DNA from 2 places in the Variovorax sp. Soil_C_17 genome. Region 2 is predicted to be linked to the other one. Evidence: predicted binding sites of a transcription regulator. Region 2 holds the regulator's gene; the other holds the start of a gene.
The links. The regulator FliA, encoded in region 2, starts transcription of late flagellar genes. The targets are predictions, from matches to a motif close to CTAAAGTTTNNNNNNNNNNNGCCGNTA.
Positions count from the first base shown of each region.

Region 1: a site for FliA is predicted at 3,909-3,935, ahead of flgK (flagellar hook-associated protein FlgK). Genes of this name have one in related genera too.

Region 1 covers NZ_JBDGIT010000003.1:5,266-14,310, reverse strand. The annotation lists gene AC3A6Y_RS15155 (chemotaxis protein CheW) at 1-361, shown strand, start outside; gene AC3A6Y_RS15150 (methyl-accepting chemotaxis protein) at 431-2,233, shown strand; gene AC3A6Y_RS15145 (methyl-accepting chemotaxis protein) at 2,310-3,887, shown strand; gene flgK (flagellar hook-associated protein FlgK) at 4,006-5,964, shown strand; gene flgL (flagellar hook-associated protein FlgL) at 5,999-7,210, shown strand; gene AC3A6Y_RS15130 (DUF5666 domain-containing protein) at 7,283-8,680, opposite strand; gene AC3A6Y_RS15125 (DUF6502 family protein) at 8,729-9,045, opposite strand, start outside.
Region 2 covers NZ_JBDGIT010000007.1:151,534-160,578, reverse strand. The annotation lists gene flhA (flagellar biosynthesis protein FlhA) at 1-916, shown strand, start outside; gene flhF (flagellar biosynthesis GTPase FlhF) at 913-3,417, shown strand; gene AC3A6Y_RS27090 (MinD/ParA family ATP-binding protein) at 3,473-4,309, shown strand; gene AC3A6Y_RS27085 (RNA polymerase sigma factor FliA) at 4,339-5,076, shown strand; gene AC3A6Y_RS27080 (hypothetical protein) at 5,082-5,261, opposite strand; gene AC3A6Y_RS27075 (DUF3182 family protein) at 5,416-6,591, shown strand; gene AC3A6Y_RS27070 (alpha/beta hydrolase family protein) at 6,591-7,391, shown strand; gene AC3A6Y_RS27065 (hypothetical protein) at 7,578-8,708, shown strand; gene AC3A6Y_RS27060 (FHA domain-containing protein) at 8,933-9,045, shown strand, end outside.

The DNA of each region.
Region 1 (9,045 bases), on a different contig from region 2:
GACGCGCATCGCCAACGCGCCGGAGTTCATCAAGGGGGTGGTGAACCTGCGGGGGATCATCGTTCCGATCATCGACATGCGCATCAAGTTCGCACTGGGCACGCCGACGTATGACCAGTTCACGGTGGTGATCGTGCTGAACATCGGCGGCCGCGTGGTGGGGATGGTGGTGGACAGCGTGTCGGACGTGATCACGCTGACGGCGCAGCAGATCAAGCCGGCGCCGGAGATGGGTTCGTCGCTGGACACGGACTACCTGATCGGGCTGGGCACGCTGGAGGAGCGGATGCTGATCCTGGTGGACATCGACAAGCTGATGTCGAGCGAGGAGATGGGCCTGGTCGAGAAGATCGCGGCCTGAGAGCGTGTTCGAGCTGAAGGCCGCAGAGCCGAGCCTCGGCGGATTCTTTCCCCCTACCGGAAACTCATGATGAAGTTCTTTTCCAATCTCCGCATCGGCACGCGGCTGGCGCTGGGCTTCGGCCTGGTGCTCGCACTGACGGTGATCGCTTCCACGGTCGCGCTGGTCAGCGCCAAGAAGAATGCGGAGGCCACCCGCCAGATGATGGAGAGCCCTCTGGCCAAGGAGCGGCTGATCTCCGACTGGTACGTGCTGACCTACTCGGCCATCGCGCGCACCGCGATGATCGCCAGGACCACCGATGCCAGCTTGCCCGTCACCTTTGCCGACGTCATCTCCGACAGCGTGAAGAAGGGCAGCGAGACCATGGCCAAGGTCGAGGCCCTCCTGGTGACCGAAGAGGAGAAGGCCACCTTCAAGTCCATCGTCGAACTGCGCGCCAAGTACCAGGCGGCCAAGGACGCGGTGCAGAAGGCCAAGGCCGGCGGCAACGCCCAAGAGACCGAGACGGTGTTCAAGGACGTCTTCCTGCCCGCCGCCAAGGCCTACGAGAGCCGCGTGCTGTCGCTGCTGGCGCTGGAGCGCCAGGCCATCGACGAGATGAGCCGTGCCATCGACGCGGCGAACGCGAGCGGCTTCAACCTGCGCTTCCTGATGGCGGCGCTCACGCTGCTGGTCGGCGGCGCCTGCTCCTTCCTGATCGGGCGCAGCATCACCCGGCCGCTGGGCCAGGCCGTCAAGGTCGCCGAGACGGTGGCGAGCGGCGATCTCGGCGGCCGGATCGAGGTGCAGTCGCGCGACGAGACCGGCCAGCTCATGCATGCACTCAAGAACATGAACGAGAGCCTGGCGCGCGTGGTGGGGCAGGTGCGCGCCGGCACCGACACCATCGCCACCGCCTCGGGCCAGATCGCCGCGGGCAACCACGACCTGTCCTCGCGCACCGAAGAGCAGGCCAGCTCGCTGGAAGAAACCGCGGCCTCGATGGAGGAGCTGACCTCCACCGTCAAGCAGAACGCCGACAACGCGCGCCAGGCGAACCAGCTCGCGCTGTCGGCCTCGGAGGTGGCGGTCAAGGGCGGCAGCGTGGTCTCGCAGGTGGTGGACACCATGGGGTCCATCAATGCCTCGTCCAGGAAGATCGTCGACATCATCGGCGTGATCGACGGCATCGCCTTCCAGACCAACATCCTGGCGCTCAATGCCGCGGTGGAAGCCGCGCGCGCCGGCGAGCAAGGGCGCGGCTTCGCGGTGGTGGCCTCGGAGGTGCGCAACCTGGCGCAGCGCTCCGCCGCCGCCGCCAAGGAGATCAAGGCGCTGATCGACGATTCGGTGGACAAGGTCGAGGAGGGCAGCAAGCAGGTGGCCGAGGCCGGCCGCACCATGGAAGAGATCGTCGACAGCGTCAAGCGCGTGACCGACATCATGGGCGAGATCACGGCGGCCAGCCACGAGCAGACGCAGGGCATCGAGCAGGTCAACCAGGCCATCAGCCAGATGGACCAGGTGACGCAGCAGAACGCGGCACTGGTGGAAGAGGCCTCGGCCGCCGCCCAGTCCATGCAGGAGCAGGCGGCCAGCCTGGTCGAGGCGGTGGGCGTGTTCAAGCTGGGCCATGACGAGGCCGCGGCGGCGGTGTTGGCGCAGGTGCAGGCCGGCAGCCGTGGGACCGCTCCCAAGGCGAATACCGCAGGCGCAGGCGAAGCTCGTCCAGTGAATCGCGCAGCCCTGCCGCCGAAGCGTGCCGTGCCGGCGCTGAAAGGCGCAGCCCCCAGGACGGCCGCGACGCCGCCCAAGGCACTGCCGGCCCGCCACGCGCCGCCGGCGCAGACCGCAAGCACGGCGCCGTCAGGCGACTGGACCGAGTTCTAGGCTTCAAGTTGAACCCCGGCTTGCCGATAAATCCCAGGTCCGGCCCCCTTCGCGGGCCCATGAAGGAAGAAGAAAAATGCAGTGGTTCCAAGAGCTCCGTGTCGGCGTGAAGCTGATCCTCGCCTTCCTGGTTGTCGCGGCGCTCGGTGCCGTGGTCAGCGCGCTCGGCATCTTTCACATGAGCCGGATCAACGCCTCGACCGGGCGGCTCTACCACCACGAGATGCGCACGCTCGAGGCGGCACAGGCGGCCAACATCCACCTGCTGTACGCCAGCCGGGCGCAGATGGGCCTGCTGTCGGCCTCCACCAAGGGCGAGCGCAACGCCGGCATCGCCGAGCTCAAGAAGGCCGGCGCCGATCTGGCCGAGCGCATGGCCGAGATCAAGCCGGTGCTGGTGGAAAGCGAGGAGGGCAGCAAGCTCTACCAACGGTACGAGGCGCTGGTGCAGCCGCTGCGCAAGCGCATGGGCGACTTCGTCGAGCTGATCTCGAAGCAGTCGCTGGACAGCTCGCAGTTCGACGGCCGTGTGTCCGAAGACAGCGCGCAGCTGTTGAAGGATTCGCGCGCGGTCGAAGAGGTGCTGTCCCAGATGGCGGCCTACAGTGACGGCATGGCCAAGGCCAGCCTGGAAAGCGCCGAGAGCACCTTCAAGACCTCGCGCCTGCTGATGCTGGTCGTGGCCCTGGTGGGCCTGGTCGCCAGCGTGGGGCTGGGCATGGTCGTGGCCCGCCTGCTGTCGCGCCAGCTCGGGGGCGAGCCGGCCTATGCGGCGAACGTGGTGGGCCGCATCGCCGACGGCGATCTCACGGTCGGCGTGGAGGCGCAGCAGGCTGGCCAGGGCAGCGTGCTGCACTCGATCAAGCAGATGCAGGACCAGCTGACCGAGGTGGTGGTCAAGATCAAGCATTCGAGCGATGCCATCGCCACCGCCTCGGGCGAGATCGCATCCGGCAACCAGGACTTGTCCTCGCGCACCGAGGAGCAGGCGAGCTCGCTGCAGCAGACCGCCGCCTCGATGGAAGAGCTGACCTCCACCGTCAAGCAGAACGCCGACAACGCGCGGCAGGCGAACCAGCTGGCGCTGTCGGCTTCCGACGTGGCGGTGAAGGGCGGCCATGTGGTGGGCCAGGTGGTGAGCACCATGGCCTCGATCAATGCGTCGTCGAAGAAGATCGTCGACATCATCGGCGTGATCGACGGCATCGCCTTCCAGACCAACATCCTGGCACTGAATGCCGCGGTGGAAGCGGCGCGCGCCGGCGAGCAAGGGCGCGGCTTCGCGGTGGTGGCCTCCGAAGTGCGCAACCTGGCGCAACGCTCCGCCGCCGCCGCCAAGGAGATCAAGGGCCTGATCGACGACTCGGTGGGCAAGGTGGACGCCGGCAGCGCGCTGGTGGGCGAAGCCGGCAAGACCATGGAAGAGATCGTGGGCAGCATCCGCCGGGTGACCGACATCGTCGGCGAGATCAGCGCAGCGAGCCACGAGCAGACCCAGGGCATCGAGCAGATCAACCAGGCGATCACCCAGATGGACCAGGTGACGCAGCAGAACGCCGCACTCGTCGAAGAAGCCGCGGCCGCGGCGCAGTCGATGCAGGAGCAGGCCGGCAGCCTGGTACGGGCCGTGAGCGTGTTCCGCCTCGCTGCCTGAGGCTCGGGGCCCGGGTCCTCCCTTCAGCTTCGGCCGCCGCAGCCGATAAACAGGAAAGGGCCTCGGCCACCGCGCCGCCGCCTCCGTCCAGAACAAGCATCTCTACAGGTAAAGACCCATGTCGATGTTCCATACCGGCCTGACCGGCCTGAGCGTGGCACGCAGCGCGCTCATGACCACGGCGCACAACACGGCCAACGTGTACACGACCGGCTACAGCCGCCAGAGCTCCGTGATCGCGACCAACAGCGCCATCGGCCTGGCCTCGGGCTTCGTCGGCACGGGTGCCCGCGTCACCACGGTGGCGCGCAGCTACGACGCGTACCTCACCTCCCAGCTCAACGGCGCCGAGGCGTCGGGCGCGGCGCTGGCTAGCTACAACGCCCAGATCAGCCGCATCGACTCGCTGCTGGCCGACAAGACCTCCGGCCTCACGCCGTTGATGCAGAGCTTCTTCGCCGGCGTGCAGGGCGTGGCCAACACGCCGGCCGACCCGGCGGCGCGGCAGCAGCTCGTCAGCGCCGCGCAATCGCTGGCCAACAAGTTCCGCGCCACCGACCAGTACCTGAGCGACCTCAACACCTCCGTCAACGAGCAGATCCAGGGCAGCGTGGGCGAGATCAACACCTACGCCAGGCAGATCGCCACCCTCAACCACCAGATCGGCCAGATGAGCGCGGTGGCCGGCGGCCAGCCGCCCAACGACCTGCTCGACCAGCGCGACCAGCTGGTCAACCAACTGGGCAAGCTGGTGGACGTGAAGGTGCTGGAGCAGGACGGCGGCAAGTACAACGTCTTCATCGGCAACGGCCAGTCGCTGGTGCTGGGCGACCAGGCGATGACGCTCAAGGCGGGCCCCTCGGCGGCCGACCCGACGCGCACGGCGCTGTCGCTGGTGGGCATCAACGGCACGGCCACCGAGCTGGCCGACAGCGTGTTCGCCGGCGGCTCGATCGGCGGCCTGATGGCCTTCCGCAACGAGACGCTCAGCACGTCGCAGAACGCGATCGGCCGCCTCGCCATCGCGCTCACCAGCACCTTCGACGAGCAGCACAAGCTGGGTGTCGACCTCAACGGCGTGCTGGGCACCGACTTCTTCTCGAAGGCCGCGCCGGGCGTCTTCACCAACGCCCACAACACCGGCGACATGGTGATCGGCGCCAGCATCGCCGACCCCTCGCAGCTGAGCATCAGCGACTACTCGGTGGAGGTGAAGGACGTGGCGGGCACGCCGACCTGGTCGGTGACGCGGCTCACCGACAAGCAGCTGATCGGCAGCTACACCGCCTTCCCCATCAGTTTCGACGGCGTGAGCCTGAGCGTGGCCAGCGGCACGGCCCAGGCCGGCGACCGCTTCCTGGTGCAGCCCACGCGCACCGGCGCGCGCGACGTCGACGTGCTGGTGCTCGACCCGGCCAAGGTGGCCGCGGCTTCGCCGCTGATCGCGGGCAACACCGCGGGCAACCGGGGCAGCGGCGCACTGGGCGCGCCAACCGTCGACGCGGCCTACCCGGCCGCGCCGCTCGCAGCGCCGGTGACCTTGAGCTACGACGCCGCGGCCGGCACGCTCGGCGGCTTTCCGGCGACCTCCGCCGTGACCGTGACCCAGGCGGACGGAACGTCCACCACCTACGCGGCCGGCACGGCCGTGCCCTACACCGCAGGCGCCTCGATGAGCTTCGACGGCATCACCGTCAAGATGACCGGGGCCCCGGCCGACGGCGACACCTTCACCGTCCGCAAGAACGCCGGCGGCGTCTCCGACGGCAGCAACGCGCTGCTGCTGGGCGCGCTGCAGAAGAAGGCCGTCATGGGCGGCGGCACCTCCACCTTCGGCAGCGCCTTTGCGCAGCTGGTGAGCGCGGTGGGCAACCGCACCATGGAGATCCGCACCGCCGAGGCCACGCAGACCAGCGTGACGGAACAGATCCGCGCCAGCCGCGACGCGATCTCGGGCGTGAACCAGGACGAGGAAACCGCCAACCTGCTGATGTACCAGCAGATGTACCAGGCCAACGCCAAGGTCATCCAGACCGCTTCGGACATGTTCGCCGCCATTCTCGGCATCAGCGGCTGAGAACGCCGCAAGCCCAACCCTTTCAGGAGTCGCGATGCGCATCGGCACCCAATCCTTCTACAACCAGAGCATGAACGGCATCGGTTCGCAGCAGCAGCAGCTGTTCCGCATCCAGCAGAAGCTCTCCGCCGGCACCAAGTTCCTGACCCCGGCCGACGACCCGGTGGCCGCGGCGCGCGCGCTCGGCGTTTCGGACACGCTCGCGCAGTCCTCGCAGTACGCGACCAGCCGCGACCGCGCGACGCTCTCCCTGTCGCGGGAAGAGGACGCGCTCAAGTCCGCCACCGAGATCCTGCAGAACGTCAAGACCCTGGTGGTGCAGGCCGGCAACGGCACGCTGTCCGATGCCGACCGCGCCTCGCTGGCCATCGCCATCCAGAGCAACATCGACCAGTTGGTGAACGTGGCCAACGCCGACGACGGCAACGGCCAGTTCCTGTTCGCCGGCTTCAAGAGCGCCAGCCCGCCCTTCGTGGGGAAGACCGGCGGCGGCGTCCAGTACATGGGCGACCAGGGACAGCGCCTGATCCAGATCGACGTCTCGCGGCAGATGGCCATCACGGACGACGGCCGCAGCGTGTTCCAGTCGGTGCAGGGCAGCGCGGGCTACGTCACCAGCGCGGGCGCCGGCAACACCGGCTCGGGCGTGTTCGGCGCGGTCGGCGTGACCGATGGCACGGCGCCGCTCTACGGCAAGGACTTCAGCATCGGCTTCGCCGGCGGCAACTACACGGTGACCACCAACGACACGCCGCCCGTGGTGGCGGCCACCGGCGCCTACACCGCCGGCACGCCGATCAGCTTCGGCGGCGTGCAGATCAGCATGAGCGGGACGCCGGCCGACGGCGACTCCTTCCAGGTCTCGACCGCCCGGAACGCCGGCACCGACATCTTCGCGTCCCTCGGCCATGTGGTGAGCGCGCTGCGCCAGCCGGTCGCCGGCGGCGGCGCAAGCGCGCAGGCAGCGCTGCAGAACGCGCTCTCCACGGCCAACGTGAAGATCACCCATGCGCACGACAACGTGCTGACCATCCGCTCCTCCGTCGGCTCGCGCATGAACGAGATCGATGCACTCGATGCCGCGGGCGGCGCGCGCGACCTGATCGACAAGGCCTATCTTTCGGACCTGCAGGACCTGGACCCGGCGGCGGCGATCTCGGAATTCTTGCAGCGGCAGACCTCGCTGCAAGCGACGCAGCAGACCTTTGCGCGCCTGCACGGGATGGCGTTGTTCAACTACCTGTGAGCCGGGGCGCGCCGCTGCGGCGGGCGTTGCGTGCGGCCGGAAAGCCCGTGCGACTTGGCGGGACCGGCTCCGTCACTCGAAGCTGACGCGCGTGGCGATGAGCACGCCGTTCACCACCCGCGACCCTTCGATGTTGACGTTGACGCCGTTGCCGAGGTTGGCCACCGTCCCGTTGACGAACACCACGTCCGGGCCGCTGGCGTCGACGGGCTGGCCTTTCACCCGGAAGCTTGCCGCCGAGCTGAAGTTGCCGACGGTGCCGATGAGGGTGAAGGACGCGGGTCCGCCGGTGCCCGGCACGTGGCGGATCCTGAGCTTGGAAGCCTGGAGGATGCCGTTGGACATGATGCCGCCGACTTGCACCTTGACGCCGTTGCCGACCGCGCTGGCCAGCCCGCCGGTGATCTGCGCCGAAGCGGCGTTCACCGGAACGCCGAGCACGCGCAAGGACCCCAGCCCGGCGTAGTCGGTCACGAGGCCGGCGAGCTGCACCGGCGTGGCGTTCGCCCTCGGCACCGGATACCACCACTGCACGAGGGTGGCCTGCAAGCGGCCCGGCAGCACGGTGTTCGCGCGCACGCGCACCAGCGTGCCATCGGCCAGCGCGCTGCCGTCCGGGCTGCCGGAGAGCACCGCCGCGCTGTAGTCGACCGTGAAGCCGCCGAGGGTGAAGGTGTGCCGCAGGGGATCGAGGTTCTGCACCGTGCCCGTCAGGATGGCCGCGGAGGGGCCGCGCTGCTCGATGCGCGTGGCCCGCAGGATGCCCGGTGCGCCCGGCAGGCCCCACACCTGCAGCGTGGCGCCCGGCGGGATGGCCGCGAGACCGGCGGCATCGGCCCACACGGTGGCCTCGTCGGTGGTCACGGTGGTGCCGAGGATGACGAAGCTGCCCTGCGCGAGATCGACCGAGGAGGGCGTGCCGCGCAGATCGGCGGCGGAATCGACCCGGCGGGCGATGCCGCTGGTGAAGTCGGCGTTGACCGGCCCGGTGACCTTGGCGCTCATGCCCAGCTGCAAGGCGGGCGCGTCTTCGACGTTCAGCACGGCGGTGTCGGTGTTGTAGCGCAGGCCGTTGACGATGATGCTGCCCGAGCCGTCGACCGCGCCGACGCCGGAAGCATCGGCAGTGCTCACGCCCGTGCCGCCGGAGCCGACGCCGCCGTCGCCGCCGCCGCCCGCTGCAGTGGAGGTCCCGGTGCCACCCGAGCCGGTGCCGCCGGGGGCGGAGGCCGTTCCGTCCGAGCCTGTGCCTCCGGCGCCGGACGCGCCGGACGTGCCGCCACCCTGGCCATCTCCCCCGCCGCCGCCAGCCGGGCTGCTCCCGTCGCCCGAAGTCAGCCCCGTGCCCGGGCCGGCCACGCCGGTGCCGCCGACGGCCACACCGCCGCCACCGCCGCCGCCACCACCGCACGAGACCAGCGCCCCGATCAGGAGTGCCAGAAAGCCGTTGCGCAGCCAGGAGTTTTTCATCTTCTGCTCTATCGGTGCAAAGGAACGGACGAAGGAAGGACGCGCAGCTTACTCGTCTGGTGAATCATCGAAGTAGGTATAGATGCCGACTCTGATGCGGCCCTTGGCGTCTTTCCCGGACGCTTCGAAGGCGCGCGTCATCTCGTGCGCCAGCTCGTTGTGAAGCACGGCCCAGCGCTCGCGCACCAGCCGATGGATTCGCTCGCAATCCTCGAGCGGGATTCCGGTGGCGAACACCGAGCGTTCCAGCAAAGGCAGCTCTGCTCCCAGGGTGTTGGCCACGCCGGCCAGCAGATGGTCGCGGGCGTTGTCGCCGAGGAAGGCGAGCATGCTCTTCAGGTCCTTCGACGGGACGAAGGCGGCGG
Region 2 (9,045 bases):
CATCCGCAAGAAGATCGCTCAGGAGCTGGGCTTCCTGGTGCCGGTGGTCCACATCCGCGACAACCTCGAGATCCAGCCCAACAGCTACATCATCAGCCTCAAGGGCGTGGCGATCGGGCGCGGCGAGGCCTACCCCAACCAATGGATGGCGATCAACCCCGGCCAGGTCACCGGCACGCTGCCCGGCACGCCCACGCAGGACCCGGCCTTCGGCCTGCCCGCGGTGTGGATCGACGCCAGCCAGCGCCAGCAGGCGCAGGCCCTGGGCTACACGGTGGTCGACGCCTGCACGGTGATGGCCACGCACCTCAACCACCTGATCCAGACCCACGCCGCCGAGCTGCTGGGCCGCCAGGAAGTGCAGCAGCTGCTCGACCAGGTCGGCAAGACGGCGCCGAAGCTCACCGAGGACCTCGTGCCCAAGGTGATCACGCTCAGCACGCTGCACAAGGTGTTGCAGAACCTGCTCGAGGAAGAGGTTCCGATCCGCGACATGCGCACCATCCTCGACGTCATGGCCGAGCAGGCGCCGACGGTGAAGGACGCGACCGAGCTGACCTCGCTCACCCGCCTGGCGCTGGGCCGCGCCATCGTGCAGCAGCTGTTCCCCGGCGACTCGGAGCTGCAGGTGCTCGGGCTCGACGCCACGCTCGACGGCCTGCTGCAGCAGGCCATGACCAGCAACAGCGGCATCGAGCCCGGCCTGGCCGACAACCTGCTCGCGCAGACCCAGGCCGCGATCGCGCGCCAGGAGCAGCTGGGCCTGGCGCCGGTGCTGGTCGTGCAGCACCCGCTGCGCGTGCTGCTCTCCCGGTTCCTGCGGCGCAGCCTGCCGCAGCTCAAGGTGCTCTCGCACGCCGAGATCCCTGATTCCCGCCACATCAAGATCACCGCCACCATCGGAGGAAGAGTTTGAACATCATCACGGACGTGCGCAGCGCCGCACGCAAGTTCGTCGCCGCCACCAGCCGCGAAGCCCTGCGGCTGGCCCGCGAAGCCCTGGGCGCGGAGGCGATGGTGCTGACCAACCGCGTGGTCGCCGAGGGCGTCGAGATCGTCGCCATGGCGCCGGAGGAGATGGAGCAGGTGGCGGAGCACGCGGCGCCCGCGGTTGCGATGTCCGCGCCCGCGCCTGCTGCTGCGATGCCTTTGCCGAGGCCCACCGCCGCGATGCCCGCGCCGATGCCGGTGCCCTCGATGCCGCCGATGCCCTTCATGCCCTCCGTGCCCGCGCGGCCGGCGGTGCCTGTCGCGCCCTTGCTGCAGCAGGCCTTGCCCGCCGCTGCGACCCCCATGAGCTTCGCGACCGCGGCCGAAGCGCCGGCGGCAGTCGCATCGCATCCCGACCCCGTGCTCAGCGAGCTTCACTCCATGCGCGGCATGATCGAGGAGCAGCTGGCCACCGTGGTCTGGAACGACCGCCAGCGCCGCGACCCCATGCGCGGGCGCCTGCTGCGCACGCTGCTGGGCGCCGGCTTCAGCGCCCGCCTCGCCAAGGCCATGCTGGAGCATCTGCCCGCCGGCCAGAGCTATGCCCAGGGCATGGCCTTCGTCCGCTCGGAGCTGATCCGCACCCTGCCGGTGATGGAGGACGAGGATGCGCTGCTGGCCGAGGGCGGCGTCTACGCCCTGATGGGCCCCACCGGCGTCGGCAAGACCACCACCACCGCCAAGCTCGCCGCGCGCTGCGTGATGCGCTTCGGCGCCGACAAGCTCGCGCTGGTAACCACCGACAGCTACCGGATCGGTGCCTACGAGCAGCTGCGCATCTACGGGCAGATCCTCAACGTGCCGGTCTACGCGGTGAAGGATGCGACCGACCTGCAGCTGGTGCTCAACGACCTGCGCAACAAGCACATGGTGCTGATCGACACCGTGGGCATGAGCCAGCGCGACCGCGCCGTGTCGGAGCAGATCGCCATGCTCGGCAGCAGCCCGCGGCCGGTGAAGCGGCTGCTGCTGCTCAATGCCGCCAGCCACGGCGACACCCTCAACGAAGTGGTGCATGCCTACCGCCACGGCGGCAGCGACAACGCGCTGGCCGGCTGCATCTTCACCAAGGTGGACGAGGCCACGCACCCGGGCGCGCTCATCGACACCGTGATCCGCCACCGGCTGCCGGTGCACTACGTCTCCAGCGGCCAGAAGGTGCCGGAGAACCTGGCGCCGGCCGATCGCGCCGCGCTGGTCGACAGCGTGTTACAGGCCAGGGCGCCGAGCGCGCTCTTCGTGCCCGGCGAGAGCGACCTGCAGGACCGGCCCGCTCCGGCCGAGGCTGCATCGCAAGTGGCCGAGGCGCAGGCCGAGACCGAGCGCCTGCGACTCAAGTACCGGCAACTGATCCATGCCATGGCCCACGACGCGCAGGAGGTGGCCTGGGCCGCCAGAGCGCTGGCGGACGCCGATCTGGGCTTCGACGCGGCGCGCGAGCTGTGGCGCATGGCGGCCGACGAGAACGTGCTGCACAAGTCCGTGCTGCAGTCCTTGAAGGCCCACGCCTGGAGCGAGATCGCCACCGGCTGCGATCGCCATGTGCTGGCACTCGGCGGGCAGCTCGGGCTCAAGTCGAACGAGGGCGGCGATGCCTATGCCTGCGAAAGCAGCCTGCTGCTCTCGGACCGCGACGGCCGGCCGCTGGCCGCGCCCAACCAGTGGCTCTCCACCGCCGGCGCGCGCACGGCCGGCGAGGCGGCGCGCAAGCCCGGCCAGCGCCCGCTGCAGTGGCTGGCGCAGCAGGACTTCGGCAAGCCGGTGGTGCATGTGCTGCCGCGCCTGCCCACCGTCGAATTCATGGGGGCCGTGCAGGCCCGCGGGCTGGGCTGGCTGGCGCGTGCGCCGGGCTCGACCGCCATCGTCGATGCCGGCACCGGCCGCGGCAGCACGCTGGCACGGCTGGCGCTGGACTTCGGCCAGCCGCATGGCGTGCGATTCAAGGGCAAGCCGGCGCTGCAGGCGCAGGCCCATGCCGTGGTGCAGCTGCGCGGCGAGCACGGGCTGCCGGCCCTGCGCTGCGTGGTGACGCGCGTGATGGAGCCGAAGAGCCTCAAGATCCTCGCGCAGGGCTACCTGCTGTCGAACCTCGGCGGCGAGGTCGATGCGGCGCAGCTCGCGCAATGGCAGGCCTGGGCCGCCGAGGCCGAACCCTGCTTCCGCCTGATCCGCCAGGGCCTGCAACTGGTGGGTGGCCTGGGCGAGCTGGGCGACCCGCAGATGATGAAGCGCGTGCTGATCGCCGGCCAGGCCAGCACCACCGTGTGGCGGCTGCTGAATGCCCAGGGCGAATGGGCGGGCCGCACGCGCGTGCTGCTGAGCCAGCTGACCGGGCGGCGCCTGCGCCCCGACCGCGCGCCTTCGGGCAATGTGCTCTACGAAGGCGTGGCCAAGCTGTTCCTGCTGCTGGAGGCGCTGGGCTCATGAGTGGGTGGACCGCTCCCGAGACCAAGATCGCAGCGCGCTGCGCGGAGCTCGCGCGGTGAGCAAACTGGTAGCAGATCAGGCCGACGGCCTGCGGCGCCTGCTGGCGCAGACGCGCACGCGCGTGCTGGCTTTCGCGAGCATGGGGCGTGGGCTGGGCGTCACCACCGCGGTGACGAACCTGAGTGCTGCCCTGGCGTACCAGGGCAGGGAAGTGCTGCTGCTGGACGAGCACGGCACCGGCGCCGGCACGGCATCGGCCGCCTGGGCCATCGATCCGATGGGCACGCTGGAGGACGTGGCCAAGCGCCGGCTCACCCTGCCCGGCGCCGCCGCGCGCACGCCCTGCGGCGTGCAGGTGCTGCCGGCCGTGCCGCGCACGCCGGCCGGCAGCCCCGACCCGCGCGCGCTGTGGGAAGGCGACGTGATCCTGATCGATGCCGCGCTCGATGGCGAGGGCCGGCTCTCCGCCCTGGCGCAATCGGCCGACGAACTGGTGCTGGTGATGCAGCCGCACGCGGCCTCGATCACCGCCACGTACGCAGGCATCAAGCGCTTGCACTACGCACATGCGCTGCGGCAGCTGCGCTTCCTGGTCAACGGCGTGGCCGAGCCCGGAGCGGCGCAGCAGGTCGCGCACAACCTGGCGCAGGCCGGCAGCCGCTACCTCGCGGTCTCGCTGCAGCCCGCCGGCTGGGTGCGGGCGGAGCCCCACATGGCCGACGCCGGGCGCCTGCGCCGCACCTTGGTGGAGGCCTATCCGGCCAGCCCCGCGGCGGCGGACTGCCGCCGCATCGCCGACGAAATGGGCCAGTGGCCCTGGCGTCCGGGCGCGAGCCTGGCGCCGCAAGCCGCGCCCGCGACGCAGGGCACGAACACCGCCGAAGCCTGTTGAGAGCACTTGGAGAAGGAAAAAGGACGACCGTGTACACCGCACAGGGAACCATTGAAAAGTCCCATCTGCTGAAGCAGCACCAGCCGATGGTTCGCCGCATGGCGCTGCAGATGCTGGCCAGGCTGCCCGCCAGCGTGGAGCTCGACGACCTGATCCAGGCCGGGATGATCGGCCTGCTGGACGCGTCGACACGCTACAAGGACAACCGCGGCGCGCAGTTCGAGACCTTTGCCAGCCAGCGCATCCGCGGCGCCATGCTCGACGAGCTGCGCGCCAACGACTGGGGCTCGCGCGGGCTGCGCCAGTCGGCGCGCAAGGTCGAGGGCGCGATCCAGACGCTGGAGCATCGTCTGGGCCGCGCGCCCACGGAGGGCGAGATCGCCAAGGAACTGAAGATGACGCTGGAGGCTTTCCAGGGCCTGCTGCAGGAGATCCAGGGCTGCCAGTTGCTTTACGTCGAGGACTTCTCGGCGGACGGCGAGGGCGACAACCCCTTCCTGGACCGCCATGCCAGCGAGGCACGCGGCGAACGCGGCGGCGACGAGGACCCGCTTGCGCAACTGCTGGAGAGCGGCTTCCGCCACCAGCTCGTGGATGCCATCGGCGAGTTGCCGGAGCGCGACCGGCTGCTGCTCAATCTCTACTACGAGGAGGAGCTCAACCTGCGCGAGATCGGCGCGATCCTGGAGGTCAGCCAGTCGCGCGTGTGCCAGCTGCACAGCCAGGCCATCAGCCGGCTGCGGGCGAAGCTGAAGGACCTGCTCTGAGGTCTTCAGTGGCCGCCGGACGCCGGCCCCCGGCGCGCTTGCGACTGGTTGCCGGCGCCGACCTGGGTTTCGCGGTCGCTGCGGCTCTCCGGCGTGCGCTTCGGTTCGTTGCGCTGGGTGGCGGGCTGGTGACCGGCCTTGTTGTGCTCGGTCTGGCCTTTCCGGTCGTTCTGCGAATTCGACATGCGGACTCTCCTTGGGGGTGAACGGACAAGTGTTCATGTAGCGCCCGGCGGAGAGCCCTTTCACCGTACCGGCGCCCACTCGGCATGTAGGAAAACGCCGCCAGCAGGGCCCCAAAGTTTGATTTACCCTGCGCGATCACCCAGCATATCGGCCATGGACACATCCATCTTCAGCGCGCTGCCCGGTGGAGCCCAGACGCTCGCCGGTGACGGAGCCGTGCTCGCCGAGCCCGGCCTCCACGGAACCGTGGTCGCGCTGACGGCGGACCACCATGCCTACGCCAGCGAGCACGAGCGCGCGACCCGCACTCAGCTCGCCTGGCGGCTGGCCCGGCTCAAGAAGTCGCGTTTCGAGGGCGAGTACGACCGCGCGCGCAGCTACGTCGCGCCGGTGTACTTCGTGCCCAGCGACACGCTGGTCGGCGACGCGCTGCCCAGCGCGCTCGGCATCGCGAGCCATCACGCGCTGTTCGGCGGGGTGGTGCCCCATCCCTTCGTGCTGACCAAGGCGCTGGTGCATCCGCTGGTCGATCCGGCCGCCGCAGCGCCCGTGGGATGGAGCCACGGCTTCGCCGGCCAGGTCGCCCATGCGGTGCTGCAGGGCTTCTCGGTCTTCGCCGCCGAAGATGCGAGGCGCGCCGGCCTGCGCCTGCTGGAGCAGGGCGCAGTGCGCGTCAAGCCGGTGCGGGCCACCGGCGGTCGCGGCCAGCAAGTGGTGCGCGACCGGCAAGCGCTGGAGGAACGCCTCGCGGCCATGGACGCGGCGGAGATCGCCGAGCACGGACTGGTGCTGGAGGAGAACCTCGAGCAGCCCGTGACCTACAGCGTGGGCCAGGTGCACGTGGGCCAGGCCGTCGCCAGCTATTACGGCTGGCAGCGCCTGACCACCGACAACCAGGGCCACAAGGTCTATGGAGGCTCGGACCTCACCGTGGCGCGCGGCGGTTTCGATGCGCTGCTCGCGCTGAGCTTCCCCGAGGAGATTCGCCTGGCGGTGGAGCAGGCGCGCAGCCTGCATCGTGCGGTCGTCGCCTCGTTCCCGGGCTTCTTCGCCTCGCGCATCAACTACGACGTGGCGCAGGGCGTCAGCAGCGCCGGGCGCTGGTGCTCCGGCGTGCTGGAGCAGTCGTGGCGCGTGGGCGGCGCGAGCGGCGCCGAGATTGCGGCGCTCGAAGTCTTCGAGGAGCAGCCCGAGCGTCAGGCAGTCAACGCCTCCTGCTTCGAGGTTTACGGCGACGGCGTGGTGCCGCCGCCCAATGCGTGCGTGTACTTCAGCGGCGTGGATGCCAGCATCGGCCCGATCACGAAGTACACCGTGGTCGAGCCCTGATGCCCACCCGACATGCCCTCATCGACATCCCCGTCGACGGCGTGCACATCGCCGGCACGCTGGTCGCAGCCTCGACCATGGTGCCCGGCGTGTTGCTGGTGCATGGCTGGGACGGCAGCCAGCAGCAGGACATCGCGCTGGCCCACGAGCTCGCCGCCCTGGGCTGCATCTGCCTGACCTTCGACCTGCGCGGCCATGCCCGCCATGTGGCGCAGCGCGAGGCCGTCACGCGCGAGGACAACCTGCGCGACGTGCTGGCCGCCTACGACACGCTGGTGGGCCATCCGGCGGTGGACCCCGCTGCCGTCGCCGTCATCGGCAGCAGCTACGGCGGCTACCTCGCGGCGGTGCTGACCTCGCTGCGTCCGGTGCGATGGCTGGGCCTGCGCGTGCCCGCCATCTACCGCGACGAGAACTGGGAAAGCCCCAAGCGCCGGCTCAACGGCGATGACCTCGCGCTGTACCGCCAGACCGCCATCGAGCCCGAGAAGAACCGGGCGCTGGCCGCCTGCGAGGACTTCTTCGGCGACGTGCTGATCGTCGAATCGGAAAACGATGTCATCGTGCCGCACCCGGTGATCGAGAACTACCTGGCCGCCTTCAAGTTCGCGCGCTCCTTGAGCCACCGCGTGATGGAGGGCGTCGACCATGCAATGTCCAAGAAGGCCTGGCGCCAAGCCTACGTGCAGATCGTGGTGGCCTGGATGACCGAGATGCGCCTGGCCGCCAAGGCCGAGGAGAAGGCGCGGCCGAAGCAGCAGGCGCAGCGCTACGAGGCCTGGCCCAGCGCGAATGTTTGAGCGACTGAGCGCCATGCGCGAGGCGGGGCCCTGCGAGCGCGGGCAGCTCTCGTTGTCGGGGATGGAACCGCGAGGCGGCACGCGTTACCTATGGGAACAACAAGCTCAGAGCTGACTGCCGCCTCGCAGGTGCCGCAGCATGACCCAAGGTCTGTGCTTCTTCTTGACGGACCGAGGACTCGATATATGAACAGCAACAGCCGCGTTCATCAGTACCCACTGTTGATCTCCAATCCGGACGGCACTCAGATCCCTCGACCTGGCGAGGTGCAGATTCATCACTGCGGCGATGGAACAACTTCTACCCATCTCCACCCAGTCCCTCTGCCCAACGTCCAGGAGGTCGTGTCGGTGGGTCAGCACTTCCCCAGGTTCCTGCCCGTCCTGTCATGCAGCAACGTGCCTTCGCGTCCCTGGATCGCTTCGAATCCAAAGCAACTGCATGTCGCCTACCAGCCCGCCCCGCTTATTCCCCCGGATTCCGATCTCGATCCCGAAGAAGAGAACGAGGTCGTTTCATACGAGCGCAGAGACTTCGAAACGTTTGAACTCGAGCCCGAGCGAAGCTTTCAGTCATTCTTGGGAAGATGGGCGTCGGGGCCGGATACCTATGACTTGAGCCCGGCACCTTTCCAACGGTCCTATCCGTTCGCCGGGAACATGTCCCCCACTGAAATGACCGGCTTGCACTGCGCCACGATGAAATCGCTCCGGTCGGTGGAGACATCTCGCGGGGGGTTCCCATGGCCGCAACCGCAACCGCAACCGCCACAGGTTCGGGTCTTTGAAACGGAAGAGATCCGGCTGAAGCTGCTTGCATCGCAAAAACCGCGGAAACCTAACGCCGAAGCATCAGCTCCCGATCTGGCCATGCCGCCAGAGTCCCAGCCACGACGCCGCGGAAACTTGATCAGTTTCAGTCAGGATGAAATCGTGAAAGCATTGAAAGAGCTGAAACTGGATTCGCGCAAGAAAACGGTGGCCCGCCTGCAAAGCTTCGACGACCTGAGCGACGGCGTTGAGTACGTCAAATGCCTAAGCACGAATTCTTGTCAGAGCCTGTTGACAGAAGCGCGGAAGTGCCAGACCACCAACCCGGAAGCATCGCAAGTGCTAGCTCTGCTGTTTTTGATCTCCCTCCGCTGGCCTCCCGACCCGGATGAGTTTCTGGACCTTCTTCCTGATGCATGGCCACCTGCGATGGAGCAGTGGCGGCTGCCCTGCTTGGAAAATTGGAACATGGTGCGCCGAAGCCAGATCACGCCGAAAAGAGACGAGGTTTTCTTGCAGTTGAGAGATCGCTATCGCTATCGCTAGTAGTCGAAGCCGTCGTGGCTTGGGGCCGAGGGAAAGGCTTGGCCGGAGCAGCAGGCGCAGCACTACGAGGTCTGGCTCGGCGCGAATGCTTGAGCGATCGAGCGCGATGCGCGAGGCGGCGAGAAGCGCGGAATATTTAGTACGCCTGTTTGCTGCGCGCCCTTCAGGAATGGCGGAACTGAGCCGAAAAGCACTCAGAGCCAATCAAACCGCGAGCACGCAACATGTCCAGACTCATCATCCTCGCCCGGCACGGCAGCGTCAGGCAAGTCAATATCCAGGGCGCCATCACCCTCATCGGCCGCGACCTCGAGTGCGACGTGCAGATCGACAGCCT